DNA from 2 places in the Kingella sp. SNUBH-2017 genome. Region 2 is predicted to be linked to the other one. Evidence: predicted binding sites of a transcription regulator. Region 2 holds the regulator's gene; the other holds the start of a gene.
What was found. Region 2 encodes sigma-54, which starts transcription at its own class of promoters, with help from an activator protein. Its sites were predicted from a motif close to CTGGCACGCTTCATGCTT; they were not measured.
Positions count from the first base shown of each region.

Region 1: the regulator sigma-54 is predicted to act here: its motif matches at 13,139-13,156, upstream of OP500_RS00805 (pilin).

Region 1 covers NZ_JAPHVK010000001.1:163,923-183,091, reverse strand. The annotation lists gene OP500_RS00875 (hypothetical protein) at 1-252, shown strand, start outside; gene ychF (redox-regulated ATPase YchF) at 400-1,491, opposite strand; gene OP500_RS00865 (TatD family hydrolase) at 1,736-2,515, shown strand; gene nagZ (beta-N-acetylhexosaminidase) at 2,605-3,687, shown strand; gene sdhC (succinate dehydrogenase, cytochrome b556 subunit) at 4,147-4,530, shown strand; gene sdhD (succinate dehydrogenase, hydrophobic membrane anchor protein) at 4,524-4,871, shown strand; gene sdhA (succinate dehydrogenase flavoprotein subunit) at 4,876-6,639, shown strand; gene OP500_RS00840 (succinate dehydrogenase iron-sulfur subunit) at 6,732-7,439, shown strand; gene OP500_RS00835 (FAD assembly factor SdhE) at 7,553-7,801, shown strand; gene gltA (citrate synthase) at 7,864-9,144, shown strand; gene OP500_RS00825 (AI-2E family transporter) at 9,302-10,378, opposite strand; gene OP500_RS00820 (energy-coupling factor ABC transporter permease) at 10,441-11,130, opposite strand; gene tfpZ (TfpX/TfpZ family type IV pilin accessory protein) at 11,313-12,050, opposite strand; gene OP500_RS00810 (pilin) at 12,082-12,594, opposite strand; gene OP500_RS00805 (pilin) at 12,610-13,038, opposite strand; gene OP500_RS00800 (NGO_0222 family membrane protein) at 13,278-13,508, opposite strand; gene OP500_RS00795 (hypothetical protein) at 13,666-14,343, opposite strand; gene prmA (50S ribosomal protein L11 methyltransferase) at 14,362-15,252, opposite strand; gene rpsT (30S ribosomal protein S20) at 15,503-15,766, shown strand; gene rlmH (23S rRNA (pseudouridine(1915)-N(3))-methyltransferase RlmH) at 15,871-16,341, opposite strand; gene OP500_RS00775 (hypothetical protein) at 16,416-16,931, opposite strand; gene OP500_RS00770 (S49 family peptidase) at 17,105-18,112, shown strand; gene OP500_RS00765 (FKBP-type peptidyl-prolyl cis-trans isomerase) at 18,313-19,143, opposite strand.
Region 2 covers NZ_JAPHVK010000014.1:68-10,698, forward strand. The annotation lists partial or broken gene OP500_RS10015 (hypothetical protein) at 1-115, shown strand, start outside; gene OP500_RS10020 (hypothetical protein) at 175-540, opposite strand; gene lptB (LPS export ABC transporter ATP-binding protein) at 449-1,186, shown strand; gene rpoN (RNA polymerase factor sigma-54) at 1,201-2,559, shown strand; gene hpf (ribosome hibernation-promoting factor, HPF/YfiA family) at 2,611-2,904, shown strand; gene dtd (D-aminoacyl-tRNA deacylase) at 2,984-3,418, shown strand; gene bioD (dethiobiotin synthase) at 3,629-4,279, opposite strand; gene bioA (adenosylmethionine--8-amino-7-oxononanoate transaminase) at 4,430-5,740, opposite strand; gene OP500_RS10055 (LPS-assembly lipoprotein LptE) at 5,897-6,373, shown strand; gene holA (DNA polymerase III subunit delta) at 6,382-7,374, shown strand; gene OP500_RS10065 (NfeD family protein) at 7,423-7,842, shown strand; gene lon (endopeptidase La) at 8,202-10,631, shown strand, end outside.

The DNA.
Region 1 (19,169 bases), on a different contig from region 2:
GCCGTGATCGACTTTATCACTTGGAAAACCGGCGCTGCCAACGACGGCACCATGGAAATCAACGCCTTCAAATACTGGCAGAGCGCCGACAAAAAAGGACTCTACTCGCTGCAGCTTGCCCAGCGTGTGCGCACCGCCGACTACAAAGACCAGCAAAAAGCCGTGCAGGCGCTTAAAAACATTCGCAGCAGCCTGCTCAAGCAAATCCGCAGCGCCAACCACCAAGCGGTGGAAAAAGCCCTGCAGCGCTAAGCGTAGTTTTTCAGGCAGCCTGAACCCGCCCAAGCAACAGCAAAAGCCCGCGCCGGATGCGATTCCGTCGCGGGCTTTTCATAGCGCACCAAAGTTTTCAGGCTGCCTTTGCAAGCAGCCTGAAAAGGATACAGCGGCGGTGTCGCGCTATACGTTAAACAAAAAGTGCATCACATCGCCATCCTGCACCACATATTCCTTGCCCTCCACGCGCATTTTGCCCGCTTCTTTGGCTTTGGCCTCGCCGCCCAGCGCCACAAAGTCTTCGTAAGCGATGACTTGGGCGCGGATAAAGCCGCGCTCGAAGTCGGTGTGGATCACGCCGGCGGCCTGCGGCGCGGTGTCGCCTTTGTGAATCGTCCACGCACGCACTTCTTTCACGCCGGCGGTGAAGTAGGTTTGCAGGCCGAGCAAATCGTAGCCCGCGCGGATCAGGCGGTTCAAGCCCGGCTCTTCCAAGCCCATTTCGGCCAGAAACTCGGCTTTTTCGTCGTCTTCCAGCTCGGCAATTTCGCTTTCCATCGCCGCGCACACGGCAACCACCGGCGCGTTTTCTTTGGCGGCCAGCTCTTTCAGGCGGTCGAGATGCGGATTGTTGTCAAAGCCGTCTTCGGCCACATTGGCCACATACATCGCGGGTTTGACGGTGAGCAAAAACAGCGGGCGCAACAGCGCGGTTTGTTCGGCATCCAGGCCGAAAGAGCGTACCGGTTTGCCCTCGTTCAGATGCGGCAGCAGGCTCTCGAGCAGGGCGACCAGTTTTTGCGCGTCTTTGTCGCCGGATTTGGCGCGTTTGCCTTCGCGCTGGATGGCTTTTTCCACGCTCGCCAAATCCGCCAGCGCCAGCTCGGTGCCGATGGTTTCGATGTCGGCAATCGGATCGATCTTGCCGGAAACGTGGACGATATTGTCGTCGTCAAAACAGCGCACCACGTTCACAATGGCGTCGGTTTCGCGGATATTGGCGAGAAACTGGTTGCCCAGGCCTTCGCCTTTACTCGCGCCCGCCACCAGGCCGGCGATATCGACAAACTCCACAATCGCCGGCTGCATTTTTTGCGGATTAACGATTTTCGCCAGCTGTGCCATGCGCGGGTCGGGCACTTCGACGATGCCGACATTGGGCTCGATGGTGCAGAAGGGGTAGTTTGCCGCTTCGATGCCCGATTGGGTCAGGGCGTTAAACAGGGTGGATTTGCCGACGTTGGGCAGGCCGACGATGCCGCATTTCAAACTCATTTCAAGGCTTCCGTGAAGAAAATCAAAGGGGCGGATTCTAGCATAAAAGGCAGCCTGAAACGCCGCGCCGCCACATACGGCAGGCAGCCTGAAAAGCGGCGCGGGCAAAGCGGATCGGCGCTTTCAGGCTGCCTGCCGCGCGCGGATTGGGGTTTGCAGGATGCCGGCGAATCAAGCACAATGCGCCGTTTTTTATTCCGCGCCGCTTTTCAGGCTGCCTGAAAGGCGCGCGCCCGAACCGCTTATGCAGATTATCGACTCCCACTGCCACCTGAATTTCGACGGCCTGCGCGAGCGCCTGCCCGAAGTGTTCGCCAATATGCGCGCCAATAATGTGGTGCGGGCGCTGGCCATCAGCGTCAGCCGCGACAGCTTCGAGCAGGTGCTGGCCATTGCCGAGCAGTACGACCACGTTTACGCCACCGTCGGCATCCATCCCGACAGCGAAACCGCCGCCGAATTCAGTTTCGACGAACTGATCGAGCGCACCGCCCATCCCAAAGTTGTCGGCATCGGCGAAACCGGGCTGGACTACCATTGGTGCAGCGGCGATCTGGCCTGGCAGCACCGCCGCTTCGCCGTCCACATCGAAGCGGCCAAGCAAAGCGGTCTGCCGCTGATTATCCACACCCGCAAAGCCGCCGACGACACCATGGCGATGCTGCGCGAACACGCCGCACCGCAAGCGGTGATGCACTGCTTCGCCGAAGATTTGCGCGTGGCGAAAATCGCGCTGGATATGGGCTATTACCTGTCTTTCTCCGGCATCGTTACCTTTAAAAACGCCGCCGACGTGCAGGAAGCCGTGCGCTACTGCCCGCTTGATCGGCTGCTGGTAGAAACCGATTCGCCCTTTCTGGCGCCGGTGCCCTACCGCGGCAAGCCCAACGAGCCGGCCTATGTGCGCCACACCGCCGAGTTTCTCGCCACCCTGCGCGGCGACACGCTGGAAAACATCGCCCGCGCCAGCACCGAAAACTTCCACCGCCTGTTTGCCAAAGTCCCGCCGTTGCAGGCAGCCTGAACAGGCAAACCGTTTTTCAGGCTGCCTGAAACCCGCTTTAAAGCAGCCTGAAAACCGTTTCCCCCAACCTTAGCCCAAATCCATCTCCCATGACTGCACCCCATCTTCCGCGCGGCCCGGTAATGGCCGACGTTGCCGCCTACACCCTGAGCGGCCAAGAGCGCGAGCGCCTGCTCGATCCCGCCATCGGCGGCGTGATTCTGTTTCGCCGCAACTTCCAAAACGTCGAGCAGCTCAAAGCGCTCACCGCCGACATCAAATCGCTGCGCACGCCCGAGCTGATTATCGCCGTCGATCACGAAGGCGGCCGCGTCCAGCGCTTTATTGACGGCTTCACCCGCCTGCCGGCCATGGCCGCGCTGGGCAAAATGTGGGACGAACAGGGATGCGAAGCCGCCGAAAAAGCCGCCGAGCAGGTCGGCTGGGTGCTGGCCGGCGAGCTGGCCGCCTGCGGCGTCGATTTGTCGTTCACGCCGGTGCTCGATTTGGACTGGCAGCAATGCGCGGTGATCGGCAACCGCAGCTTCCACCGGCAGCCTGAAACCGTTGCCGCGCTGGCGCTGGCGCTGCAAAAAGGCTTAAACCGCGGCGGCATGAAGTCCTGCGGCAAACATTTCCCCGGCCACGGTTTTGTCAGCGGCGACAGCCACCATGTGCTGCCCGAAGACCCGCGCACGTCCGCCGAACTGGCCGCCGACATCCTGCCCTTCCGCCAACTGGCCGCTCAGGGCATGGCGGCGGTAATGCCCGCCCATGTGGTCTATCCGCAAATCGACAACTGGCCCGCCGGCTTTTCCGCCTACTGGCTGCAGCAGGTTTTGCGCCGCGATTTGGGCTTTGCCGGCGTGATTTTCTCCGACGATCTTACTATGGAAGGCGCCTGCGGCGCCGGCGGCATCAAAGAGCGCGCGCAGCTGTCGTTCGCCGCCGGCTGCGACATCGTGCTGGTGTGCAACCGCCCTGATCTGGTGGACGAGCTGCGCCAAGATTTCAAGCAGCCTGAAAACGCAAAACTGGCCGCGCGCTGGCAAAACATGGCCTGCACCCTGAGCCGCGCCGAAGCGGAAAAACTGGCTGCCGACCCGGACTTTCAGGCTGCCCAATCCGTCTGTGCCGCCTTATCTTCACCGCAAGACACCGCCGGCGGCGTGAAAGTGGGCGAAGCCTTCTGAGCAAACCGACAAAAATTTGATTTGCCGCAAAAGAACAGGCCGGCAGCCTGAAAACTTTTGCGGCAATTTTGCTGCCCGAAAGCGCCGCCGGCAATTTTTACATTTGCAAAAAATAAAATCCTGTTTAGCCAAAAACTATCCTTTTTGCCTAGTTAATGCGATTAAGTTCAAGTTTGGCAATCATTATCAGATAAATTATTCTTTTAAATTATTTATTTAATCTCCAAACTTCAGCTTGCCGCCTTTTGCCGCCGTCTTTACATTTCACAACAGCCCCAAGCAGCGACGGCACAAGCAAAAATTTTTTTCCCAATCAAGACTATTCAATAAGCGATAAACAATGTAAATTATGCATAATGTAGGTTAATGCCAAGCGCTGGGATCTTCCTTAGCGCTTTGTTTTAAGTTCAATAAGTTCAAAGAATAATATCAGTAAGACTTTGATCAAAAGGAATCGAAATGCAGACCAAAAACCGACCTGTATTTCTGGATTTGCGGGTGCTCTCGCGGCACCTGCCGATTCCGGGAATCGTCTCGATCATGCACCGCATCAGCGGCGTGCTTCTCTTTTTCGCCCTGCCCGCCCTGCTGGCGCTTTTGCACGGCTCTTTAAGCAGCGGCGATACCTTTGCCACCTATAAAGCTTGGGGCGGCAATCCCCTGATCAAACTGATGCTGTGGGGCCTGCTGTGGGGCTTCATGCACCACCTGTGCGCCGGCATCCGCTTTTTGCTGATCGATGCCGACAAAGGTGTGCAGCTGCAGCCTGCGCGCAAAAGCGCTAAAGCCGTATTGGTATGCGGTTTCGTTTCGGCTCTGATTTTGGGGGTGGCATTATGGTAAACCGCAAACTGGTCGGCGCCCATTACGGTCTGCGCGATTGGGCGATGCAGCGCATTACCGCAGTAGTCATGCTGGTTTATTCGCTGTTTTTCCTGTTTTTCCTGTTCAGTCTCGCCGGTGCGCAAGACTATTCGCAATGGCAGGCGTTTTTCGGCAAAACCTGGGTAAAACTGTTTACCCAAGTCAGCTTTATCGCCCTGTTTTTACACGCCTGGGTGGGTATCCGCGATTTGTGGATGGACTATGTGAAGCCTTTCGGCATCCGCTTGGCGCTGCACTGCCTGACCATCATCTGGCTCATCGCCTGCACCGTGTATTCCGTTCATGTAATCTGGGGCTGAAAAAATGACTTATCCTATCCGCAAATTTGATGCCGTCATCGTAGGCGGCGGCGGCGCCGGTCTGCGCGCCGCGCTGCAACTATCCAAAGCCGGCATCAACACCGCCGTTTTATCCAAAGTTTTCCCCACCCGCTCGCACACCGTGGCGGCGCAGGGCGGCATTTCCGCCTCGCTGGGCAACGTGCAGGAAGACCGCTGGGACTGGCATATGTACGACACCGTCAAGGGTTCCGACTGGCTCGGCGACCAAGACGCCATCGAGTTTATGACCCGCGCCGCACCGGCCGCGGTGATCGAGCTCGAACACATGGGCATGCCTTTTGACCGCGTGGAAAGCGGCAAAATCTACCAGCGCCCCTTCGGCGGCCACACTGCCGAGTTCGGCAAACGCGCGGTAGAGCGCGCCTGCGCGGTGGCCGACCGTACCGGCCACGCCATGCTGCACACCCTGTACCAGCAAAACGTGCGCGCCAACACCCAGTTTTTCGTCGAATGGACGGCGCTTGACCTGATCCGCAACGAAAACGGCGACGTGGTCGGCGTAACCGCAATGGAAATGGAAACCGGCGAAGTCTATATCTTCCACGCCAAAGCCGTGCTGTTTGCCACCGGCGGCGCCGGCCGTATTTACGCTTCGTCCACCAATGCCTTTATGAACACCGGCGACGGCTTGGGCATCTGCGCCCGCGCCGGCATTCCGCTGGAAGACATGGAATTCTGGCAGTTCCACCCCACCGGCGTGGCCGGTGCCGGCGTGCTGATTACCGAAGGTGTGCGCGGCGAAGGCGGCATTTTGCTCAACGCCAACGGCGAGCGCTTTATGGAACGCTACGCCCCCACTGTAAAAGACCTGGCTTCGCGCGACGTGGTTTCCCGCGCCATGGCGATGGAAATTCTCGAAGGACGCGGCTGCGGTAAAAATAAAGACCACGTGCTGCTGAAAATCGACCACATCGGCGCCGAGAAAATCATGTCCAAGCTGCCCGGCATCCGCGAGATTTCCATCCAGTTTGCCGGCATCGACCCGATTAAAGACCCGATTCCGGTGGTGCCGACCACCCACTATATGATGGGCGGCATCCCCACCAACTATCTGGGCGAAGTCATTGTGCCGCAGGGCGACAATCCCGAAGTGGTGGTCAACGGCCTGTATGCCGCCGGCGAATGCGCCTGCGCTTCGGTGCACGGCGCCAACCGCCTGGGTACCAACTCGCTGCTGGACTTGGTGGTCTTCGGCAAATCCGCCGGCGACAGCATGATCAAATACATCGGCGAACACGAAGAATGGCTGCCGCTGCCTGCCGATGCGGGCGAGCTGACCCGCCAGCGCTTGGAGCGCCTGAACAACCAGACCGGCGGCGAAGACGTTTCCGCCCTGCGCGGCGAGCTGCAGCGCACCGTCCAATCCCATGCCGGCGTATTCCGCACCGACAAGCTGCTGCAGGAAGGCGTGGAAAAAGTGCTGGCGCTGGTCGAGCGTTCCAAAAACACCGAAATCGGCGACAAGAGCCAGGTGTGGAACACCGCCCGCATCGAAGCGCTGGAATTGGACAACCTGATGGAAGTGGCCAAAGCCACCGTGATTGCCGCCGAAGCGCGCAAAGAATCGCGCGGTGCCCACGCTTCCGACGACCACCCCGATCGCGACGACGAAAACTGGATGAAACACTCGCTGTTCTACTCCGCCGACAACCGTCTGGCCTACAAACCGGTTCACACCAAGCCGCTGACGGTCGAGTACATCAAGCCCGCCAAACGCGTTTACTGATTAAAAAACCGGCCGCAAAGATTCAGGCAGCCTGAAAACCTTTCAGGCAGCCTGAAACAGCAAATCCGGATCTGACAAGGAACACCCGCCAAATGGAAAAAATCCGCCTGCAAGTGTACCGCTACAATCCCGACGTGGACGCCAAGCCGTACATGAAAGACTACGAACTGGAAATCGAACCCACCGATGTCAAACTGCTAGACGCCATCGTCAAGCTCAAAGCCCAAGATGACACCCTGTCCTTCCGCCGCTCCTGCCGCGAAGGTATCTGCGGCTCCGACGGCATGAACATCAACGGCCGCAACGGCTTGGCCTGCCTTACCGACATCCGCAGCCTGAAACAGCCCATCGTGCTGCGCCCGCTGCCCGGCCTGCCGGTTATCCGCGATTTGATTGTGGACATGACCCAGTTCTTCAAGCAATACCACTCCATCAAGCCCTATGTGGTCAACGACACCCCCGCCGACCCGCTTAAAGAGCGCCTGCAAACCCAGGAAGAGCGCGCCGAACTCGATGGTCTTTACGAGTGCATTCTCTGCGCCTGCTGCTCCACTTCCTGCCCGTCGTTCTGGTGGAACCCCGACAAATTCGTCGGCCCCTCCGGCCTTTTGAACGCCTACCGCTTCATCGCCGACAGCCGCGACACCATCACCAATGAGCGTCTGGACAACCTGAACGACCCCTACCGCCTGTTCCGCTGCCACACCATTATGAACTGCGTAGATGTTTGTCCGAAACACCTCAACCCCACCCGCGCCATCGGAAAAATCAAAGAAATCATGCTCAAACGGGCAGTGTAAAACTTTCAGGCTGCCCCGCGCTCGTTCGCGGGGCAGCCTGAAAAACACATACGCAGCAAAGCTGATTGCCGCAATAAAGAAACCCGATATCCCGCCCCCAAACGGACAGATTTATGGCACAATTTGACGACACCGCTAAACGGCGCATCCGCTTTCTCACCCGCCGCGGGCTGCTCGAGCTCGATATCCTGCTCGGCCGCTTCATGGCTACCCGATTCCAGCACCTCAGCGACGACGAACTCGCCGTGTTTGTGGAAATTCTGGATTTGCCCGACCAAGAGTTCCTTGCCCTGGTCAACCAACACCAGAAACCCGAGCGCCCCGAATTCGAGCCGCTGCTGGAAAAAATCAGGCAGTCGTAAAGTCTTTTCCGCTTTCAGGCTGCCTGTTCCCTTCCAAGTAAAAAACCTATAAGGAGCAAGAGATGTCCAACACCGTAAAACTGCAAGGCGCAGGCTTTGACACCATCGAACTGCCGGTACTGCAAGGCACATTAGGCAACGATGTCATCGACATCCGTGCGCTGAAGCAAAGCACCAACATGTTCACCCTCGATCCCGGGTTTGTGTCCACCGCCAGCTGCGAATCCAAAATCACCTTTATCGACGGCGACAAAGGCCTGCTCTACTATCGCGGCTACCCCATCGAGCAGCTTGCCGAACACAGCGACTATCTCGAAGTCTGCTATCTGCTGATTTACGGCGAGCTCCCCACCAAAGAACAGAAAAAAGCCTTCGTCAACACCGTTACCCGCCATACCATGGTGCACGAACAGCTTACTTGGTTCTTCCGCGGTTTCCGCCGCGACGCCCACCCCATGGCTATGATGGTCGGCGTAGTCGGCGCCCTGTCCGCCTTCTATCAGGACAGCCTGGAAATCGCCGATCCCGAACACCGCAAGGTCGCCATCTACCGCCTGATTTCCAAAATCCCCACCATTGCTGCCATGTGCTACCGTTATTCCAACGGCTTGCCCTTCAATTTCCCGCGCAATGACCTCTCCTACACCGCAAACTTCATGCACATGATGTTTGCCACCCCCTGCGAAGCCTACGAACCCAACCCCGTTCTGGTACGCGCGCTCGACCGCATCTTCATCCTGCACGCCGACCACGAGCAAAACGCCTCCACCTCCACCGTGCGTCTGGCCGGCTCTTCCGGCGCCAACCCCTTCGCCTGCATCGCCGCTGGCATCGCCAGCTTGTGGGGTCCGTCCCACGGCGGCGCCAACGAAGCCGTGCTCAACATGCTGGCCGAAATCGGCGACGTTTCCAACGTAGCCTCCTTTATGGAAGGCGTCAAAGCCAAGAAATACCGCCTGATGGGCTTCGGCCACCGCGTGTACCGCAATATGGATCCGCGCGCCGCCATCATGAAGCAGACCTGCGACGAAGTGCTGAACGAACTCGGCCTGCACGATGATCCGCGCTTCAAACTGGCGATGGAGCTGGAACGCATCGCCCTGAGCGATCCCTACTTCATCGAGAAAAAACTGTATCCGAACGTCGATTTCTACTCCGGCATCGTACTTTCCGCGCTCGGCATCCCCGTGTCCATGTTTACCGTTATCTTCGCCCTCGCCCGCACTGTCGGCTGGATTTCGCACTGGCACGAAATGATCAGCGAAGGCCAGAAAATCGGCCGCCCGCGCCAGCTCTACACTGGCTCCCCGCGCCGCGACTTCGTTGCCGAAGACAAACGCTAATCCCTTAGTAAAGCAAACAGGCAGCCTGAATTTCAGGCTGCCTGTTTTGATTCGGCTTTAATCTGCATCGCATTCGTTCTGCCCGTTTAGGCAGCCTGAAACCAAAAACCGGCATCCGCCGAATCATGCGGGCGCCGGTTCCGGCTTTTCAGGCTGCCTACTGGCTACTGCGGTAGAAACTGCTGCGCCAGTAGTGGCTGCTGGCTTCCTGCAGCAGCACCATCGACACCGCGGCCAGCGGCAGCGCGAGTAGCAGGCCGGCAAAGCCCATCATCTGGCCGAAAGCCATCAAAGAAAAAATTACCCAAAACGGCGACAAACCGATGCGGTCGCCAACGATTTTCGGCGTGATAAAGAAACTCTCCAAAAACTGACCGACGGCAAACACGCTCCACACCGTCAGCAAGCCGTGCCACGAACCGAATTGCAGCAGCGCCGCCAAAGTGGCCAGAAGCAGGCCGGTGAACGCGCCCAAATACGGCACAAACACCAGCAGTCCCGCCACCATACCGATGGCAAAGCCGGATTCCAAACCGGTAAGCATCAGCCCCAGCCCGTAAAGCAGCCCCATAATCAGCATTACCAGCAGCTGCCCGCGCAAAAAGGCGCCCAGCACTTTATCGATATTGCCGCCGACGCGGTTATAGGCGGCCAGATAGCGGCGCGGCACCATTTTGCGGATACCGTCCTCCCAGCGCGCCCAATCGAGCAAAAAGTAATACAGCAGCAGCGGCAGCAGCACCAGATTGCTTAGGCCGACAGCCAGCGACGAGCCGCGCTGCAGCAGCATGGGCATCGCCTGCTGCAGTTGCCGGCTGATGTTTTGCGCGTTATTGCGCACCCAAGTAGAAATGGTGTCGGCATCCAAAGTCAGATGCTGCCCCAGATGGCCGTTTAACCACGGCAGCGCGGTGTGCTGCACATAATCGGCCATCTGTGGAATGAGCAACACAATCTTCTGAATCTGCCCCGCCAGCATCGGCACAATCACCAGCAAAAGCGCCGTCAGCACAAAAAAACCAAACAGCATCACCCACATCGCCGCCCTACCCCGCTTGATGCCGTGCTTTTCAATCCGGCTCACCAATGGATTCAGAATATAGGCCAGCACCGCGGCAATGATAAAAGGCATCAGGATATCGCGCAGCAGGTGGAAAAACAGCACCAGCGCGGCAATCAGCGCGAACCCGGCCAGCCACGGCAGCCACGGCCGCTTTTTATGGGGAAGATACATAAACACAGTCCTCAACAGGTTTTCAGGCTGCCTATTATCGCAAAGGCAGCCTGAAAAAGGCATTATTTCCAAATCTGCGGTCCGCCGCCGAGATAGCGCGCGTCGTCAAACGTTTTCAGCACCTGCGGCAGCAACGAAACGAATACGGCGGTAAAGATGCCGTTTAAGAATCCTTCGCCCCACGAAATCAGGAAAAACACTGGATACACCGATTCGCGCAACACCGCAGCGGGAAACACGCCCGCCCACAGCAAAGAGAGCGTAACCAGCGTGCCGGCCAGCAGCATGCCCAACACAGCGGCAACAAAACCAAAAATAAAAATATAGATAAACAAATGCTTGGGTAAAGCCCGCTCACCCCAGCGGCGCACGGCCACGCTCACCACGCAGGCCGGCAGCACCACCGCCAACACATTCAAAGGCAGCGCCGCAAGCATCGCATGCTCGGGTTGCAGCAGCGCATACAGCAGCGCCCAGGCCGAGCCGATCCAAAAAGCCGCCGGCGCACCCACCATCAGGCACACCAGATTCAAGCCGAGGAAATGGTAATCCATCCCCGCCATATGCCCGGCCTGGATATCGATCCGCAGTAGCCAGGCAAACCCTGCCGCAGCCGCGGCCAGCACCGCCGATTGCGGTGACGACCGAACAGCACGCAGCGCCGGCTTAGCCGTTGCCGCCAAGAGCGCCAGCCACAACACAGCCGCCGCCCACAAGAGCGAAGCGGGAAACCAATCGGCGTGGAAGTTCATTCAAATATTCCCAAACAGTTTTTCAGGCAGCCTGAAAACAAAACACTACTGAAAAAAGGGCGCAGTATAGCGTTTTTTACGTTGAAACGTCTTTCAGGCTGCCTGAAACGCGCAAACAGCAAAAACGGATATTTGCCATACCGCTTCCGGTACCAAATATCCGTTATGCCGTGCCACCATCATTACCATGGGCGCAAATCAACGATGGCAATGATTTTCTCCTGCTTGCTATCCAGCAAAACCGCCATATCCACCGCCGGCGCTTTCAGCGGCTGGTAGCTGTCAGCCTCAGGGTGAGTGGCGAGAATTTGCTTGACTTGTTGTGTGTCGTTGTATTTTTCCAGCTCATCCAAAGTGTGCTGTGTTTTTTTTATTTCACGCCATGTGCCACCGTCTATCGGCTGATAGAGATCAGCCTGCATAGCAGGACTGATACCTTCTTGGAGTTCAAGAAAAGTGCGCTCGTTTTGCTCAGCTACATCTTTATAAGGACGAACGGCAAGCCACTGCGGAGAAAACCATGGGTTATTTTGGTACTCCGGAAGTATGACCTTAGCAGAATCGCGAGAAACCGTATCTGCCTGCACTATTTCGAATCTTACTTTATCAAATGCTAAATATACTGGCCGACTAATAGCAATGCTATACATGCCGTAAAGATAAGCAGAAAACTGAATAATTAAAATTACAAGTAAGTCAAATTTTAACGTTTTTTTCTCTTTACTGCTGGCAACAATCAGAGTGAGTAAAGGACCCAACACCACATCAATACCCAGCATTATCAAGAAAATACGGGTAACGCCCACTGCTTTTTGCAGTGGATCCGGATGCCAGACATTGAAGACTAAATACAGTCCGCACAAGGCAACCAAACCAGAACACAATAAATGGATTCCAGCCACCTTGAATCTGAATTTCATTACACTCCCTAATTACAAAAGTATTGCTATATCACTGACAAGTACTCGGCAAACGAGTCTTTCCTACGGTTCCTTCACACCGCCAAGTAATGATCTGTCGATTATTCGGATTTGGAGTTGGAACCATGACTACGGTTTTACCAGAATTGGCACCTTTATCAAAGGTTGCAACGATAATACCGTTATTCGGCTGTACTTGCACTCCGCCAGCAGAAAAATACTTTCCTTTAAGCGCCCCTGCAGCACTCATAACAGGATTTCCCGCAACAGGAAACACTCCCGTTTGCCAATAATAGGCACCGATATCGGTTTTTAATCCCTCCACAGATTTTATTGCTTCCAGCGCTTGAGCACGGGCAACATAATCCTGATAAGAAGGCAGAGCAAGCGCTGCCAAAATCCCAACAATAGCAATTACAATCATCAGTTCAATCAGGGTAAAACCACGGCTCATCCTGTGTATGTTTTTCATCATTATTCTCTTTAATAAATAGATTCTTGATTTGGAAAAGAAGCCCTGCTTAGGCAGGGCTTCTTTAATCACACACCTTCTAACCAATTATTGGCAAGAAGAAGGCAGACGGGATTTTTCAATAGTACCAGCACAAGTCCACTTAGTAATCTGACCGTTGGCGGCATTAGCAGTAGGAGTGATAACCAAGGTCTTACCGCTGTTAGCACCAGCATTGAAGGGGACGGTGATTACGCCAGCAGCCACAGTCGCACTACCCTTGGCAAAATATTTACCACCCAGTTCTGTTACTGCAGTTTTCAGCGGCTCAGCGGTGCTATCAGGCAGCGTATTGGTATCAGCATAAATAGCGGCAATATCAGACTGGATACCAGAAGTAGCTTTAAAGCCCTCAGTAGCTTGCGAACGAGCGATGTAGTCTTGGTAAGCCGGCAGGGCGATGGCGGCCAAAATACCGATAATGGCGATTACGATCATCAGTTCGATCAGGGTGAAACCTTTTTGGATTGCTTTCATGTTTTATCTCCAGATAAAAATACAGCACCTATGTGAATGAATATCTTGCCGTGCGGTGCTGCGGGTTGGTTTCGGCAAGTATCTTTGCTTGCAAGGTATTAAGCTTTTGCGGTGCCAGTTTTGCCAAAAAATAAATAAGTGAATGAATAAAAATGAAAAAATACTCTGAAAATATTTTTAGACTGCCGAAAAAATGCGGCGGGCATGGTGCGTTTGCGGCAGCAGTCTGCCGTTTTTTGTCATTTTGATTGCGGCGGGCGAGCGTTTTGCGCCTGTGCGATGGCTCGGGCGCGCAGATAAAGTGCCAAACAGGCGATTTGGGCGAAGGCGGCGGCAAAGGAAAACACAAAGGCGGCTACGCCGAATTGGCGGCTGCCGGCGGCCAGCAGATAGCTGCCGGCAGCCACCAAGGCGATAAACAGCAGAGTGAAGAAAACAAGCAGGATAAAGTAACGGCGGACAGGATTCATGGCAAAAGACCGGTAGTTGTGAATAAAAGCGGGGGAATATTTTTGGGCTGAACGCCATTACACCAATGGTAATGGCAGCGCTTTGGCGCATCTTCATAATGGAAAAGCAGCCTGAAAAGAGTTTCGGGGCTTTTCAGGCTGCTTTTGGCTTTAATGTTTAGGGGAACATCATCATCAGATAGAAGAGCTGGAGAATCAGCACAATCAAAGCGGCGATGGTGGCAATGGTCCAGTTGATTTCGTGGGTGGCAGCCGGCGGCAGGGCGGGCGGGGATGGCGGCTGGTTGGGCACGGCGGGCGAGAGCGGCTGCGGGGCGGCGGGATCACCTACCAGCGTGAACACCAGATTGTCGGTATGGATGGTGATGTTCTCGCCCTGCGGGGTGCGCGCCTGCATGCGGGTGCCGTTTTCCGCCGGCAGCAGCTGCGGCACGTTGGCGGTTTGCTCTTCGCGCTCGAGCAGATTGAAGGCAAACGGCGCGCTTTCCACTTCGGCAAACTCGGTGCGCTTGGCTTGTGGCGCGGCTTTGGCGGCCGGCTGGGCTTTGGGGATGCGGTATTCTCTGGCCGCTGCGTTTTTGCCGGCGGCCGGCTTGCCTCGGGCGGCCGGATTCGCTTTTTCAGGCTGCTTGGGCGCGGCTTTGCCGGCTTGGGCGGCCTCAGAGGGCACGGCCACGGTCTCTACTGCTTTATTGCTTTTGCCGGTTTGCTTGAGCACGCGGAACATATGATGGCAGTCTTTACAGACCACATGCCCCTGGGTTTTGACCAGGGTTACGCGGCTGTAGCTTTGCGGCTTGCCGCAATCCGGACAGTTGATTTTGATTTCGTTCATAGCGCTTAAAGCCTGTTGTTATCGCTTGCGGCCGCTGAGGCACACCCAGCCTTCGTCGCAGACGGCCGGCTGCATGTCGAACCATTCGGCGTAAACCGCGTTCAATTCTTCGGCCTGCTCCTGCAAAATACCGGAAAGGACGATGCGGCCGCCGCTTTTGGTGCGCTGCGCCAGCATGCTGCCGAGCATCCGCAGCGGATTGGCCAGGATGTTGGCCAGTACGATGTCGTATTGTTCGCCTTCGGGCAGCTCGTCCGGCGTGCCGAAGGCAGCCTGAACGGCGTTTTGCCCGGCATTGGCGCGGGCGGCTTTCACGGCCTGCGGGTCGATATCGACACCCGCTGCTTCGCCGGCGCCGAGCTTGAGCGCGGCAATGGCGAGAATGCCGGAGCCGCAGCCGTAATCGAGCACACGCTCGCCGCCGGCCAGGTTTTGGTCGAGCCAGCGCAGGCACAGGCGGGTGGTGGGATGGCTGCCGGTGCCGAAAGCCAGGCCGGGATCCAGGCGCAGGTTCAGCGCTTCCGGGTCGGGCGAATCGTGCCAGGTGGGGGTAATCCACAGACGCGGGGAAATTTGGATGGGGTCGAACTGCGACTGGGTGAGCCGCACCCAGTCTTGCTCTTCCAGCTCTTCGAGCCGCCACTCGGGCAGGGCAATGCCGATTTGTTCGGCGGCGGCGGCCAGCGCGGCGGCAGGATCGGCGGCGGTATCAAACAGCGCCGTTACCTGGCTTTGCTGCCACACCTGCTGCGCGGGCATGCCCGGCTCGCCGAAAATCGGCTGTTCCTGCTCGGTGCCGGCGTAGGCGTCTTCAATGGTGCTGCACAGCGCACCCTGCTCCATCAGGGCATCGGAGAAGGCTTCGGCGAGCTTTTCGGGAACGGGAACGGTGGCTTGCTGGTAGGACATGGCAACTCGGCACGCGGCGGCGTTAAGATAAAACGGCGGATTCTAGCAGTATTTTGCACTTTCTTAATAACGGATTTGCGTTTTCAGGCTGCCTGCGGGCGCTTTTGTGTTGCGCCTGACGCCGCTTTTGCCCGCGCAAGCGGCCGAGCGCGCGGGAAAAACGACAAACTGCTTGCCAATGTGCAGGCGGATGTTTAGAATGCCGCGTTTTTATTAAACCATTAAACCCTGTATTTAGGAGTAAGAACTTATGGCCAATAGCGCACAAGCCCGCAAGCGCGCCCGTCAGTCCGTGAAACACCGTGCCCACAACGCCAGCCTGCGCACCGCCTTCCGCAGCGCGGTGAAAAAAGTGTTGAAAGCCGTTGCAGCCGGCGACAAAGCCGCTGCCGAAGAAGTTTACCGCCAGTCTGTTAAAGTGATCGACCGCATTGCCGACAAAGGCGTGTTCCACAAAAACAAAGCCGCCCGCCACAAAAGCCGTTTGGCTGCCAAAGTGAAAGCGCTGGCTTAATTGTTTGCCCCGTTTGCAAAAACCCGCCCGATACGGCGGGTTTTTTGTTGCTCAAACAACGGCAAAAGCAGCCTGAAAACTTTTCAGGCTGCTTTTTATGCTGCCTATTCGCGGTGGTAGGGATGGTTGTTGAGTATCGACACCGCGCGGTAGAGCTGCTCGGTAAGCAGCACGCGCACCATGCCGTGCGGCAGGGTCAGGCTGGACAGGCGCAGCAGCAGGCGGGCGCGGGATTTGAGCGCGTCGCTCATGCCGTCGGCGCCGCCGATGACAAAGCAGACGTGTTCGCCGTTTTGCTGCCAGTTTTTCAGATGCTGCGCCAGCTGCAATGAAGTCGGCGCTTCGCCGCGCTCGTCCAGCGCCACCAGCAGCGCGTTTTCCGGCAGCGCTTCGAGTATGCGCTTTTCTTCCGCCGCCATGCCCTGCTCGGCGCCGATGCCGCCGCCGCGCTTTTGCGGCTTGATTTCTTTGAGCGTATAGCGGATGTCGCGGCCGAAGCGCTTGGCGTATTCGGCCACCGCTTCGTCCACCCAGCGCGGCATTTTGCTGCCGACGGCCAATACGGTAATGTTCATTGTGCTTCCTTTTCGGTTTTCAGGCTGCCTGATTGCTTTCAGGCAGCCTGAAAAATATCTGCGCCGCAAACGCCCTATTCCAGCGGCTCGACAGGCGGCACAACCACCGGCGGCATTTCGACGGCAGCGCGGCGCAAACGGCGCTGGCCGCGCCAGGCGGAATAAGCCAGCAGCAGCAGCCACGGCTGGCAGATAGCGACTGCCAGATAGCGCGGGTCGGCAAAAGATACTGTCAGCCGCCCCTGTGCGAAGTCGGCAAACGCCCACAGCCACTGCCACAGCGCCGGTGCGGCAAACACCGCCACAATCAGCAATGCCGTCTGCCGCCAGCCGTTTACCACCAGCATCCGCCCGCGTGCCGCCGAGCGCGACTGCGCCAGCACCGACAGCAAAGCCAAACCCACCACCAGCGCCATGCCGCCGTTGGCCAGCACCTGCAGCCAGCCGAAAGCAAATTCGGGCGACACCGGCAGCCCGTCTTTGGGCAGCGGCGCGGCGGACGGCAGCAGTGCCGATTTCACGTTGCCGACCAGTCCGAAAAGCAAATCGGCCAGCACCAGATAGGCGGCCAGCACCGATAAAAACCTCATGGTGCGCTCCGTTGTGGGAAAAACGGCGCATTGTATAGCGAAAGCCGCCAGCGGGCTATGCCGCGCCTTTCAGGCTGCCTGCACGTTTACCCTGCCGCGCACAGGCAGCCTGAAAACCCAAAAAGCGCGTTTTCGCTATACAATGCGCCTTTTCCAAGCAGCGAGAAACGACAATGAACTACCGCATCAACCGCCCCGACGGCAAGCCGATGAACCCCGAAGAAGCAGCAAGCGGCAGCTGGGAACAAAACACCCTAAACCGCGTACTGCTCGCCGCCTACCACGAACAGCGCCGCGAGCGCCTGTGGCGCAACATCTGGCGCTTTATCAAGCTCGGCGTTTTCCTATTGGTGCTGGCGCTGGTATTCGGCAAAGGCCAAAACCGCGAAGACTCCGCCTTTGCCGCCGCCCGCAGCGAGCACACCGCCGTTGTCCGCCTTGAAGGCCAAATCGGCGGCAATCCGCACAAAGACCAGGTGGAAATGCTGCGCAAAGGCATGGAAGCGGCCTATGCCAACAATAAAGCCAAAGCCATCATCATCCGCGCCAACAGCCCCGGCGGCTCGCCCGTCGTTTCCAATATCGCCTATGCCGAAATCCGCCGCCTGAAAGCCGAGCATCCGAATATTCCCGTTTACGTCGTTGCCGAAGACGTTTGCGCTTCAGGCTGCTACTACATCGCCGCCGCCGCCGACAAAATCTATGCCGATCCGTCCAGCTTGGTCGGCAGCATCGGCGTTATCGGCAGCAGCTTCGATCTGACCGGCCTGATCGACAAACTCGGCATCAAGCGCCGCGTCCACATCGCCGGCAGCAACAAAGACATGGGTGACCCCTTCGTGCCCGAAACCCCGCAGCAGCAGGCCATCTGGCAGCAGATGCTCGACCAGATCCACAACGAATTCATCAAAGCCGTGCGCGAAGGCCGCAGCAAACGCCTCAAAGAAGCCGAAAACCCCGATCTCTTCAGCGGTCGCATCTACACCGGCATCGAAGCCCAAAAAGCCGGCCTGATCGACGGCTACGGCAACGTTTACAGCGTCGCCCGCGACGTAGTCAAAGCCCCCAAACTGGTGGACTACACCCCCGAAGACGACAGCCTCAGCGCCCTTCTGAACCAAGGTCTGCGCTCCGAAGCCCAGCAGCAGATCGACAGCCTGATCCGGCACAAAGGCTGGTAAGCCCCGCAGGCAGCCTGAAAAGCGGTTTTCTGCTTTCAGGCTGCTTTTTTTGCTTCCGCTTGGCAGCCTGAAAACGGCCGGCAAGGGAAAATCCGCCCACCGGCGGCTTTCAGGCTGCTTTTTGATACGGAACAGGCGGCCTGAAAACGCAAAAACGCCCGCGAAACTCGCGGGCGTTTTTGCTTGCCGGTTTGGGCGGTTTACTGCTGTTGCTGCATGCCTTGCAGCAGTTTTTTCGCCGCGCCTTTTTCCACTTTGTTGACTTTGATGTCGAACACCAACACGGAATTGGCGGGGATTTTCGGGCTGGGGGCGCGCTCGCCGTAGGCCAGGTTGGCGGGGATGTAGAGGGTGTATTCGCCGCCTTCTTTCATCAGCTGCAGGCCTTCGATCCAGCCTTGGATTACGGTGTTGTCCACCAGCGGCACGGCAAAGGCGTCCTGGCCTTTGTTGGTGTCGAACACTTCGCCGTTGGTCAGGCGGCCTTCGTATTCCACGGATACCACGTCGCCTTTGGCGGCCTGGGCGCCGCTGCCTTCTTTGTTGACTTTGTACTGCAGGCCGGAAGCGGTGGTCTGCACGCCTTCTTTGCCTTTGTTTTCAGCCAGGAATTTCTCGCCGGCGGCTTTGGCTTCACCGGCTTTTTTCTCGGCTACTTCGGCAGCTTTCTTGCTCAGAGACTCGGAAAGCTGCTGCGCCTGCTGTTCGCTGATTTTGGAAGGTTTGCCGTCCAGGCTCTCGGCGATGGCTTCGGCCAGGACTTTGGTGTCGATTTCGACGCCGTTACTTTTGAGCTCGGCCACCACCGGCGATTTGCCCAGCTCGTAGCCGATCAGATAGCTGACCTGTTTGGCTTCGGTATCCAAGCCGGCGGGGGCGGCGGCACCAGAGGCGGCAGGTGCAGCGCCAGAAGCGGCAGGAGCCGGAGCGGCAGCGCCGGAAGCAGCGTTATTCTGAACCTGCTGCTGGCAGGCGGCAAGGGCGAAAACGGCGGCCAGTGCGCCGGCAAGCAGAGTGCGGTTGTGTTTCATAATCCGTATATCCTTTTCATCGGGTT
Region 2 (10,631 bases):
CACCAATCTGCTTGATGGCGCATTTGCCGGATTAAAGCGGCATTTGGAGTGCCATCACGGCATGAGTAAGGCTAACAAGATAAAGTTTATTCAGGATTATTTCTCTGAAAAATAAATTTTCAGCAGTAAATTTGTTACTTAGTGCCCCGTTTCTCAGATTGAGCAGTAAATTTGTTACTTATGCCTGTTTTTCAGGCTGCTTTTGGTTGCCGTTGTGGCAAATCCGCCCTTTGCACCGCACACGGGCGGTGGGGTTTTTTCAGGCTGCTTGCCAACTCTTTCCTTTTGATTCAAATAACTAGAACAAAATCCTGCCGTTTTGCGTTTCAGACTGCCTGAAAACGGCGGCGACGCGGTTTTGGAAGGCGCGGATATTGTCGGTATAATTTCCTCATCCCTGCCGCCGCCCTGTTGGCGGCTCTGCGCCATCTTGCTTCCAGTAAACTTTATGACTTCATCTTCCCCTTCCGTTTTGCACGTTGCCGGTTTGCAGAAATCGTTTAAAAAACGCCGCGTGGTCAAAGATTTTTCTTTGGACATCGCCAGCGGCGAAGTGGTCGGCCTGCTCGGCCCCAACGGCGCGGGCAAAACCACCAGTTTTTACATGATTGTCGGCCTGATTGCCGCCGATGCCGGCAGCATCACGCTCGACGGCGTCGAGCTGCGCCACCGCCCGATTTACGAGCGCGCCCGCGCCGGTATCGGCTATCTGCCGCAGGAAGCGTCGATTTTCCGCAAGATGACGGTGGAGCAGAACATCCGCGCCATTTTGGAAATCAATCTGAAAGACAAGGCCGAAATCGACCGCCGTCTGGAAAAGCTGCTTGAAGACCTCAACATCGGCCGCCTGCGCGCCAGTCCGGCGCCCGCGCTCTCGGGCGGCGAGCGGCGGCGGGTGGAAATCGCCCGCGTGCTGGCGATGCAGCCGCGCTTTATCCTGCTGGACGAACCCTTTGCCGGCGTCGATCCGATTGCGGTGATCGACATCCAGAAAATCATCGCCTTTTTGAAAGAGCGCGGTATCGGCGTGCTGATTACCGACCACAACGTGCGCGAAACCCTACGCATCTGCGACCGTGCCTACATCATCAGCGAAGGCACGGTGCTCGCCTCGGGCAAACCGGAAGAACTGGTGGCCGACGAGCAGGTGCGCGCGGTGTATTTGGGCGAAAACTTCGATTACTGAAGCCGTTTGAAACCATGAGCGAAAACAACTTCCAACTCAAGCTGAAACAAAGCCAGCAGCTCAACCAGAGCATGCAGCAGTCTTTGCGCGTGCTGCAGATGTCGAGCCAGGAAATCGAGCGCGAAGTGGAAGACTGGCTGCTGGACAATCCGCTGCTGGAAAAGGTCGAGAGCGACGGCGAGAGCGAGCTGCCCTACGAGCCGCCGCTGGTATCGGCGGCGGTGTCGCAGCGCAATGTGAGTTTGGAAGACAGCGAAAGCGCCTGGGAAAATCTGGCCGACGAAGAAGACCTCTACGCCTATCTGCACAAGCAGGTGAGCGAGCATCCGCTCACGCAGCTGGAAGCGGCGCATGTGCATGTGCTGATCGATTTTCTCGACGAAAAAGGCTATCTGACCGAAAGCATCGAAGAAATCGTCGACAACACGCCTTTGGAATGGATGCTCAGCGAAGAAGATCTGGAAATCGCGCTCGAGCACCTGCGTAATTTCGACCCGCCCGGCATCGCCACCGAAAACCTGCAGCAGTCGCTGCTGCACCAGCTCTCCCGCCTGCCGATTACGCTGGCGCGCCGCTGCGCCTCGCATATCGTTATGCACCATTTGGACAAGCTCACGCCCAACCAGCCCAAAAACGTCATCCGCCTGGGCAAGCTGCTGCCCGAGTTCAGCGACAGCGTGCTCAAAGCCGCGCTCAAAATGATCACCGGCCTGAATCCTTATCCCGCCTACGGCTTTTCCAGCGGCGAACCGGTGTCCTACGTCAGCCCCGATATTTTCGTCCATAACGACGGCAAAGGCTGGCAGGCGTTCAGCAACCGCGAATCGGGCCCGCAAATCCGCATCAACCAGGAATTGTCCGACGCGCTTGCCGACAGCGACGGCATCGACAGCGCCTGGCGCGAAAAAATCATCGGTGCCAAGCAGAAAATCGACATGCTCGCCCAGCGCAAAAACACCGTGCTGCGCGTGGCCGAATACATCGTCGAGCGCCAGCAGGACTTTTTCCAGTTCGGCGAAATCGCGCTGGCGCCGATGCTGCTCAAAGAATGCGCCCAGCATCTGAATCTCGCCGAAAGCACCATTTCCCGCGCCGTCAGCAACAAATATTTGGCTTGCCCGCAGGGGCTGTTTGCGTTACGCTATTTCTTCAGCCACGCAGTCAGCGGCGACACCAAAGAAGGCCTGAGCGCCAACGCCATCAAATCCGTTATCAGCCAGCTTGTCGATAACGAAGACAAACGCAAACCCTACTCCGACTGCATGCTGCACAAGTTCCTCCACCAGCAGGGCATCGACATTGCCCGCCGCACCGTGGCCAAATACCGCGAACAATTGGGCATCCCGCCCGTGCAACACCGCCGACACAGTTGATTTCCCTCTGCCCTTTCAGGCAGCCTTCAACCCCGTATAGGAGTGAGCATCATGAATCTGAAAATCACCGGTTTGAACTTCGACGTTACCGAAGCCGTGCGAAACCGAGTTGCAGACAAATTGGAGCGTATCCAGCGCCACAGCGACGGCATCATTTCCGCCACCGTTACGCTGTCGCAGGAAAAAAACGGCCACAAAGCCGCCGCCCAGCTCCATTTGTCCGGCAAAGACCTTCATGTGGAAGCGCAGGAACCGGAAAACATGTACGCCGCCATTGACGTTTTGGCCGACAAACTCGACCGCGCCGTTCTCCAATACAAAGAGAAAAGCCGCAACGTAAGATAAACGCCCCCAAAGGCAGCCTGAAACGCTTTTCAGGCTGCCTTTTGCATTGCCATCTTTTTACCTAACACGAAAGAAAACCATGATTGCCCTTATCCAACGCGTAGCCCGTGCCAAAGTCGAAACCGGCGGCCAAACCGTCGGCGAAATCGGCCGCGGCCTGCTGGTTTTGCTCGGCGTCGAGCGCGGCGACGACGATGCGCGCTGCGACAAACTGCTCGACAAAGTGCTGAACTACCGCGTGTTCTCGGATGCAGACGGCAAAATGAACCTCAACGTCTGCCAGGCCGGCGGCAGCCTGCTGGTGGTTTCCCAGTTCACCCTCGCCGCCGACACTGCCAAAGGCCTGCGCCCGAGCTTTTCGTCCGCCGCCGAACCGCAGAGCGCCGAGCACCTCTATCAGCGCTTTCACCACCGCGCCGCCGAGCGCCTGCCCACCGCTACCGGCCGCTTCGGTGCCGAAATGCAGGTCAGCCTGCAAAACGACGGGCCGGTAACTTTCTGGCTGCAGGTCTGATTTTCAGGCTGCCTTGCCCGCAATGGCAGCCTGAAAGGCTTGGGAGCGCTTTTCAGGCTGCCTGCCGCCACGGTCTTTACGCTTCGGACAGCAGCCGCACTTTCCATTCCAACCGTCTCCGCTTTTCAAACACCCGCACGCCAAAGCAGCCTGAAAGCACCAACTGGGCTTTCAGGCTGCTTTTTGCCGCGCGCTTTTCAGGCTGCCGCATCAGTTGCCGATGCGTTCCAGCACCGACCATTCGGCCTGCGGGAAATGCCGGCGCAGGTAGTCGCGCAGATAGCGTTCGGTTTCGGCGGTGATGGCGGCATCGGTCTCGGGGTAGCGGTTGAAAATCAGGCGCTGCACCGGCAGGCCGGCGCTGCGGGCGGCGTGCAGGCTGAGCAGGGTGTGGTTGATGCTGCCGAGCCGGCCGTTGCTGACCAGCACCAGCGGGTAGCCGCGCTCGGCGGCAAAGTCGAGCAGAGTCAGGTTGCGGGTGAGCGGCACCATCAGGCCGCCGGCGCCTTCGAGCAGGATGGTGTCGTAGTCTTTCAGCATATGGGCGGTGGCGGCGTCGATGCGGACGGGGCTGATTTCGCGGCCTTCGCGTTCGGCGGCCAGATGCGGCGAGCAGGGGTAGGAAAAAACGTAGGGGCAGCTGGCGCCGCTGTGGTCGTGGCGGGTGAGCCCCTGGTTTTGCAGCAGGCGGTGGACGAGTATGTCTTCGGCGATGCCGCTGCAGCCGGTCTGCACCACTTTCTGGGTGCTGACGCGCCGCCCCTGCGCCGCCAGTTCGCGGGCGTAAATGCCGGTGGCGACGGTTTTGCCGACGCCGGTGTCGATGCCGCTGACAAAATAAACGCTTGGCTTGGGATTCATATTCGGGATTCCGTTTTCAGGCTGCTTTCGCCCTTTCAGGCTGCCTGAAAAAAAGCAGTCTGAAAAGATGGGGAAGCAATCAACAAAGGGATAGCAGGCGTTTTTCAGGCTGCTTGGTGTTGGGGCAGCCTGAAAACGCTGCGGATATTTTCAGGCTGCCGGCGTCCACTCTTCGCCGTATTCTTCGGCAACCGCCGCCAGCGTCTGGCGGACGAGAAACTGCAATTCGTCGGCGGAAATCACAAAGGGCGGCATCAGGTAAACCATATTGCCGAAGGGGCGCACCCACACGCCTTTATCGACCAGCCGCGGCTGCAGGGTGGCGGTTGGCACCGGCGCGTGCATTTCCAGCACGCCGATGGCGCCGAGCACGCGCACTTCGCGCACGCAGCGCCAGCCGGCGGCGGCGGCCAGCCCGTCGCGCATCATGCTTTCGATTTGCGCCACCCGCTCTTGCCACGGGCTTTCGCGCAGCATGGCCAGGCTTTCGGCGGCCACCGCGCAGGCTAACGGGTTGGCCATAAAGGTGGGGCCGTGCATCAGCCAGGGATGGTCGCTCTCGTCGATGGCTTGGGCGATGCGCTCGTGGCAGACGGCGGCGGCCAGCGTGAGATAGCCGCCGGTCAGCCCCTTGCCCAGGGTGATGATGTCGGGCACCACGCCGGCGTGTTCGAGCGCAAACATTTTGCCGCTACGGCCAAACCCGGTGGCGATTTCGTCGAATATCAGCGCCACGCCGTAATGGTCGCACAATTCGCGGGCGCGGCGCAGGTATTCGGGGTGGTAGAAATACATGCCGCCGGCGCCCTGCACGATGGGTTCGAGTATCAGGCCGGCGATTTCGTGGTGCTTTTGCGCCAGCAGATCGGCCAGCGGCGCGATGCTTTCAGGCTGCCATTCGCCGTGAAAGGGGCTGGCCGGCTGCGGCAGGAAATACTGCAGCGGCAATCCGGCGGCAAACAGGCTGTGGATGCCGGTTTCCGGGCCGCACACCGACATCGCGTGCCAGGTGTCGCCATGATAGCCGGCGCGCACGGCGGCGAAGCGGCAGCGGCTTTCAGGCTGCCCGACGGCTCTTTGGTACTGCAGCGCCATTTTCATCGCCACTTCCACCGCCACCGAGCCGCTGTCGGTATAAAACACGCGGTTCAGCGGCGCGGGCAGGATGTCGAGCAGCGCCTGCGTCAGCCGCACCGCCGGTTCGTGGGTCAGGCCGCCAAACATCACATGGCTCATGTTTTCCAGCTGGGCGGCGGCAGCGCGGTTGAGCCGCGGATGGTTGTAGCCGTGCAGCGCCGCCCACCACGAAGACATGCCGTCGATCAGGCGGCGGCCGTCGGCCAATTCGAGCGTGCAGCCCTGCGCCCGCGCAACCGGATACACCGGCAGGCGGTTGGGGATGGTGGCATACGGGTGCCAGATGTGACGGCGGTCGATTTCCGCCAGCGTGTTCCAATCCATAATGTTCTCCGTTTCAGGCAGCCTGAAAGCCGCGCAATCGTGCTAACGTTTGTTAACGCATTCCAACCCAAACCAGCAATTATAGAGTCTTTCCGCTATAATACACACCGCCGCCGCTTTCGCGGCACAACCGGCGCCCGAGCGCCTGCAAAACTTATGACCATCAGAATTTTCGCTCTCTTTGCCGCGCTGCTTCTGGCCGCCTGCGGCTTCCAACCCAAAGGCCGCCTGCTGGGCGGTTCGCTGCCGGTACGCGCCTGGCATGTTGCCGGCAACTCGCTGCAGCAGCCGCTGGAAGACGCGCTGCGCCATGCCGATGCGCTGCCGGTTGCCGCCGCCCACGCGCAGGCGGATTTGGAAATCGTCAATATCGACAGCAAAAAAGACATCTACACCATCACCCGCGCCGCCAAGCTCAACGAATACCTGCTGTCGCTGAAAGTGTCGGCGCAGGCCTACCGCAACGGCCAGCCGTGGGGCGCGCCGATTGAAGTCGAAGTGCGCCGCACCCTGCCCTACGCCGACAGCATGGTGTTGGGCAAGCAGGAAGAAGAGCAGACCGTGTGGAAAGAAATGCAGGCCGATGCCGCCGAGCAGATTGTTTACCGCCTGCGCTTTCTGAGTGCCGAATAGGGGCAAGCATGGCATTTTCAGGCAGCCTGAACGCCCCTTTGAAGCCGCTTTACCTGCTGCACGGCGAAGAAGACCTGCTGCGCATCGAAGCGCTCGACGCCCTGCGTGCCGCCGCCCGCGAACAAGGCTATCTCAACCGCGAGCGCTACAGCAGCGAAGATTCGCAGTTCAACTGGAAAGACATTCTCGGCGCCGCCGCCAGCAGCGGGCTGTTTGCCGATTTGAAGCTGCTGGAAATTCACGTTCCCAACGGCAAGCCCGGCAAAAACGGCGGTGACGTGCTGCTGGAGCTGGCGCAAAACCCGCCGCCGGACACCCTTACCCTTGTCGTGATGCCCAAGCTCGAACGCAGCCAGCAGCAGAGCAAATGGTTCGCCGCGTTTGCCAAAAACGGCACGGTTTACGAAGCCAAGCCCGTCGGCGCCGCCGAGCTGCCCGCCTGGATACGCCGCCGCCTGAACGCGCGCGATCTGGATATCGACGGCGAAGCGCTGTCGCTGTTTGCTTCGCGCGTGGAAGGCAATCTGCTGGCGGCAGCGCAGGAAATCGACAAACTCGCCCTGCTCTACCCCAAAGGCCATCTGCTGACGCTGGCCGAAGCGGAAAACGCAGTGGCCAACGTCGCCCGTTTCGACGTTTTCCAGCTTTCATCGGCCTGGATGCGCGGCGACATCCGCCGCAGCGCCCAACTGCTCGAAGGCCTGCAGGCCGAAGGCGAAGAGCCGGTTTTGCTGCTGTGGTCGCTCAGCGAAGACATCCGCACCCTGATCCGGCTCTCGGCCGCGCTCAAGCAGGGGCGCAGCGTGCAGAGCGTGCGCAACGAATTGCGCCTGTGGGGCGACAAACAGCACAGCGCCCCGCCTGCCGCCGCCCGCATCAGCCCCGCCCGCCTTACCGCCGCGCTGCAGGAATGCGCCCGCATCGACCGCCAGATCAAAGGCGCCGAAGACGGCGACGCTTGGGACGGAATCAAGCGGCTGATTACCCGTTTGGCAGCCTGAAAACCGTTTTCAGGCTGCCCTTACCATGATTTAACAAGGAACCCCATTATGGACAGAACCCGCATCTTTATCGTTTGGTTTGCCATGGCCGCCTTTATTGCCATGGTCGCCTACCTGCTCGGCGCCAGCTGGTATTGGGCGCTTTTAAGCGGCGTCGGCCTGGTTGCCGGCGCCGTCGGCGGCGCCACCGGCTTTATGTACTGGAAGCAGAAAAAACTGATCGACAGCGCCGCCCGTTTCAACATCGATCTCAAAGCCGGCAAAATCCACCCCGCCGACCTGCGCCGCATGTACTTCACCGGCGGCCAGGCGCGCAAAGACGCGGTTTTCATCGCCAGCAAAGCAATGAACTGCTCCGAACAGGAAGCCGAACGCCGCCTGAGCGAGCGCATCAGCAAACAGGCTGCCAATCAGGAAATGGCGCGCCAGAAAAACAAATCCAAACGCCGCAGCGGCCGCCCGCGCTAAGCACCGCAGCCCGTTGCCTTTCAGGCAGCCTGAAAAGCGTTTCAGGCTGCCTGAAGTTTTTTTGCCGACGGAAATGGAAATCCTTAAAATTAAAACCGAATCAAACCACCGCCGCCCTGTTGTTTTCAGGCTGCTTCAAACTATTTGTCCAGCTAAGAAAACCTGCCTGAAAGCTGCCGTATAAAGTATCCGAATCCCACATTTTCAGGCAGCCTGAAAACCCCCTAAACCGCAAAATACCATCTCCCCAAGCATCCCCGCTTGAAATCCGCCGCCTTCCGCCCTATTTAGGGCGAACCGCCGGCAGGGGCAAACGCTCTTTGCCGGCACCGAACAAACCCGAACATCACGAGACTCCGATGGCCTATACACCCCACACTCCGGAAACCCATTCCCTGCCCACCCTGCCGCTGCGCGACATGGTGGTTTACCCGCACATGGTGCTGCCGCTGTTTGTCGGCCGCGAAAAATCCGTGGCCGCGCTCAACGCCGCCATGGATGCCGACACGCCGGTGTTCCTGCTTGCCCAGCGCAACGGCAACGACGAAACGCCCAATCCCGATGATATGCACGCCACCGGCACCATCGCCAAAATCGTGCAGGTGCTGAAGCTGCCCGACGGCACGGTCAAAGTGCTGGTCGAAGGCATGTTCCGCGCCCGCGCCCTCAGCGTGTACGACAACGGCAGCCATTTCGAAAGCCAAATCCTGCCGGTGGCCGAAACCGAACACGCCGGCGCCGACAGCGAAGCGCTGCGCCGCACCCTGCTGGCGCAGTTCGACCAGTTCGCCAAGCTCAACAAACGCATTCCCGGCGAAGTGCTGTCGTCCATCCAGGAAATCAGCGACAACGGCCGCCTGGCCGACACCATCGCCGCCCATCTGCAGCTGAAACTCGAACAGCGCCAGCATCTTCTGGACACCGCCGACGCCACCGAGCGCATGGAATACCTACTCGGCCAGATCGAAGGCGAGCTGGACATCCTGCAAGTGGAAAAACGCATCCGCGGCAAAGTCAAACGCCAGATGGACAAATCCCAGCGCGAGTACTATCTGAACGAACAGATTAAGGCGATTCAGAAAGAGCTCGGCGAAGAAGACGAGCGCGGCGAGATGGAAGCACTGGAAAAACAGATCCGCGCCGCCGGCATGCCTAAGGAAGCGGAAGAAAAAGCGCTGTCCGAGTTTAAAAAGCTGAAAATGATGCCGGCGATGTCGGCCGAAGCCACCGTGGTGCGCAACTACATCGAAACGCTGGTCGAATTGCCGTGGAAAAAGAAAACCCGCGTCAGCAAAGACATCGCCAAGGCCGATTTGGTGCTGGATGCCGACCACTACGGGCTGGAAAAGGTCAAAGAGCGCATTTTGGAATATTTGGCCGTGCAAAAACGCACCGACAAAATCAAAGGCCCGATCCTGTGTCTGGTCGGTCCGCCCGGGGTCGGTAAGACTTCGCTGGGCGAGTCCATCGCCAAAGCCACCGGCCGCAAATACGTGCGCATGGCGCTGGGCGGCGTGCGCGACGAGAGCGAAATCCGCGGCCACCGCCGCACCTACATCGGCTCGATGCCCGGCAAAATCATGCAGAGCATGGTTAAAGCCGGCGTGAAAAACCCGCTGTTTCTGCTCGACGAGATCGACAAACTCGGCAACGATTTTCGCGGCGACCCCGCTGCGGCGCTGTTGGAAGTGCTCGATCCCGAGCAAAACAGCAAATTCGCCGATCACTTCATCGAAGTCGATTACGATCTGAGCGACGTGATGTTCATCGCCACGTCCAACAGCCTGAACATCCCGCCCGCCCTGCTCGACCGCATGGAAATCATCCGTCTTTCCGGCTACACCGAAGACGAAAAAGTCAGCATCGCCATGCAGTATCTGGTACCCAAACAGATGCAGCGCAACGGCGTGAAAGAAGGCGAGCTCAAAGTGGAAGAAAGCGCGGTGCGCGACATCGTGCGCTACTACACCCGTGAAGCCGGTGTGCGCTCGCTCGACCGCGAAATCGCCAAAATCTGCCGCAAAGCCGTGATCCAAACCGAACGCAAAGGCAGCCTGAAAACCGGCTCGCGCAGCAAAAAAGCGCAAACCATCACCGTTAGCGCCGCCAATCTGCACGATTTTCTCGGCGTGCGCCGTTTCGACTACGGCGTTTCCGCCAGCGAAAACCGCATCGGCCAAGTAACCGGCCTGGCGTGGACAGAAGTCGGCGGCGAACTCTTGACCATCGAAGCGGCCGCGCTCAAAGGCAAAGGCAACATCGTGCGCACCGGCAAACTGGGCGACGTGATGCAGGAATCGATCAGCGCCGCGTGGACGGTTGTGCGCTCCCGCGCCGAAAGTCTCGGCATCGCGCCCGACTTTTACGAGAAGCACGACATGCACGTCCATGTGCCCGAAGGCGCCACACCCAAAGACGGCCCCAGCGCCGGCATCGCCATGACGCTGGCGATGGTGTCCGCTCTGACCAACATCCCCGTGCGCGCCGACGTAGCCATGACCGGCGAAATCACCCTGCGCGGCGAAGTCCTGCCCATCGGCGGCTTGAAGGAAAAACTGCTGGCCGCCCTGCGCGGCGGCATCAAGCATGTGCTGATTCCCAAAGACAATGTGAAGGATTTGGAAGAAATCCCGCAAAACGTCAAAGAAGGGCTGGAAATCCATCCGGTGCAGTGGATAGACCAGGTCTTCGAGTGGGGTTTGGAACGCCAGCCCGAACCCTACCGCGCCGAAGGGCAGCCTGAAACGCCGGCCGCGCCTGTCACAGCCAAGAAGGCCAAGTCAAGCCCG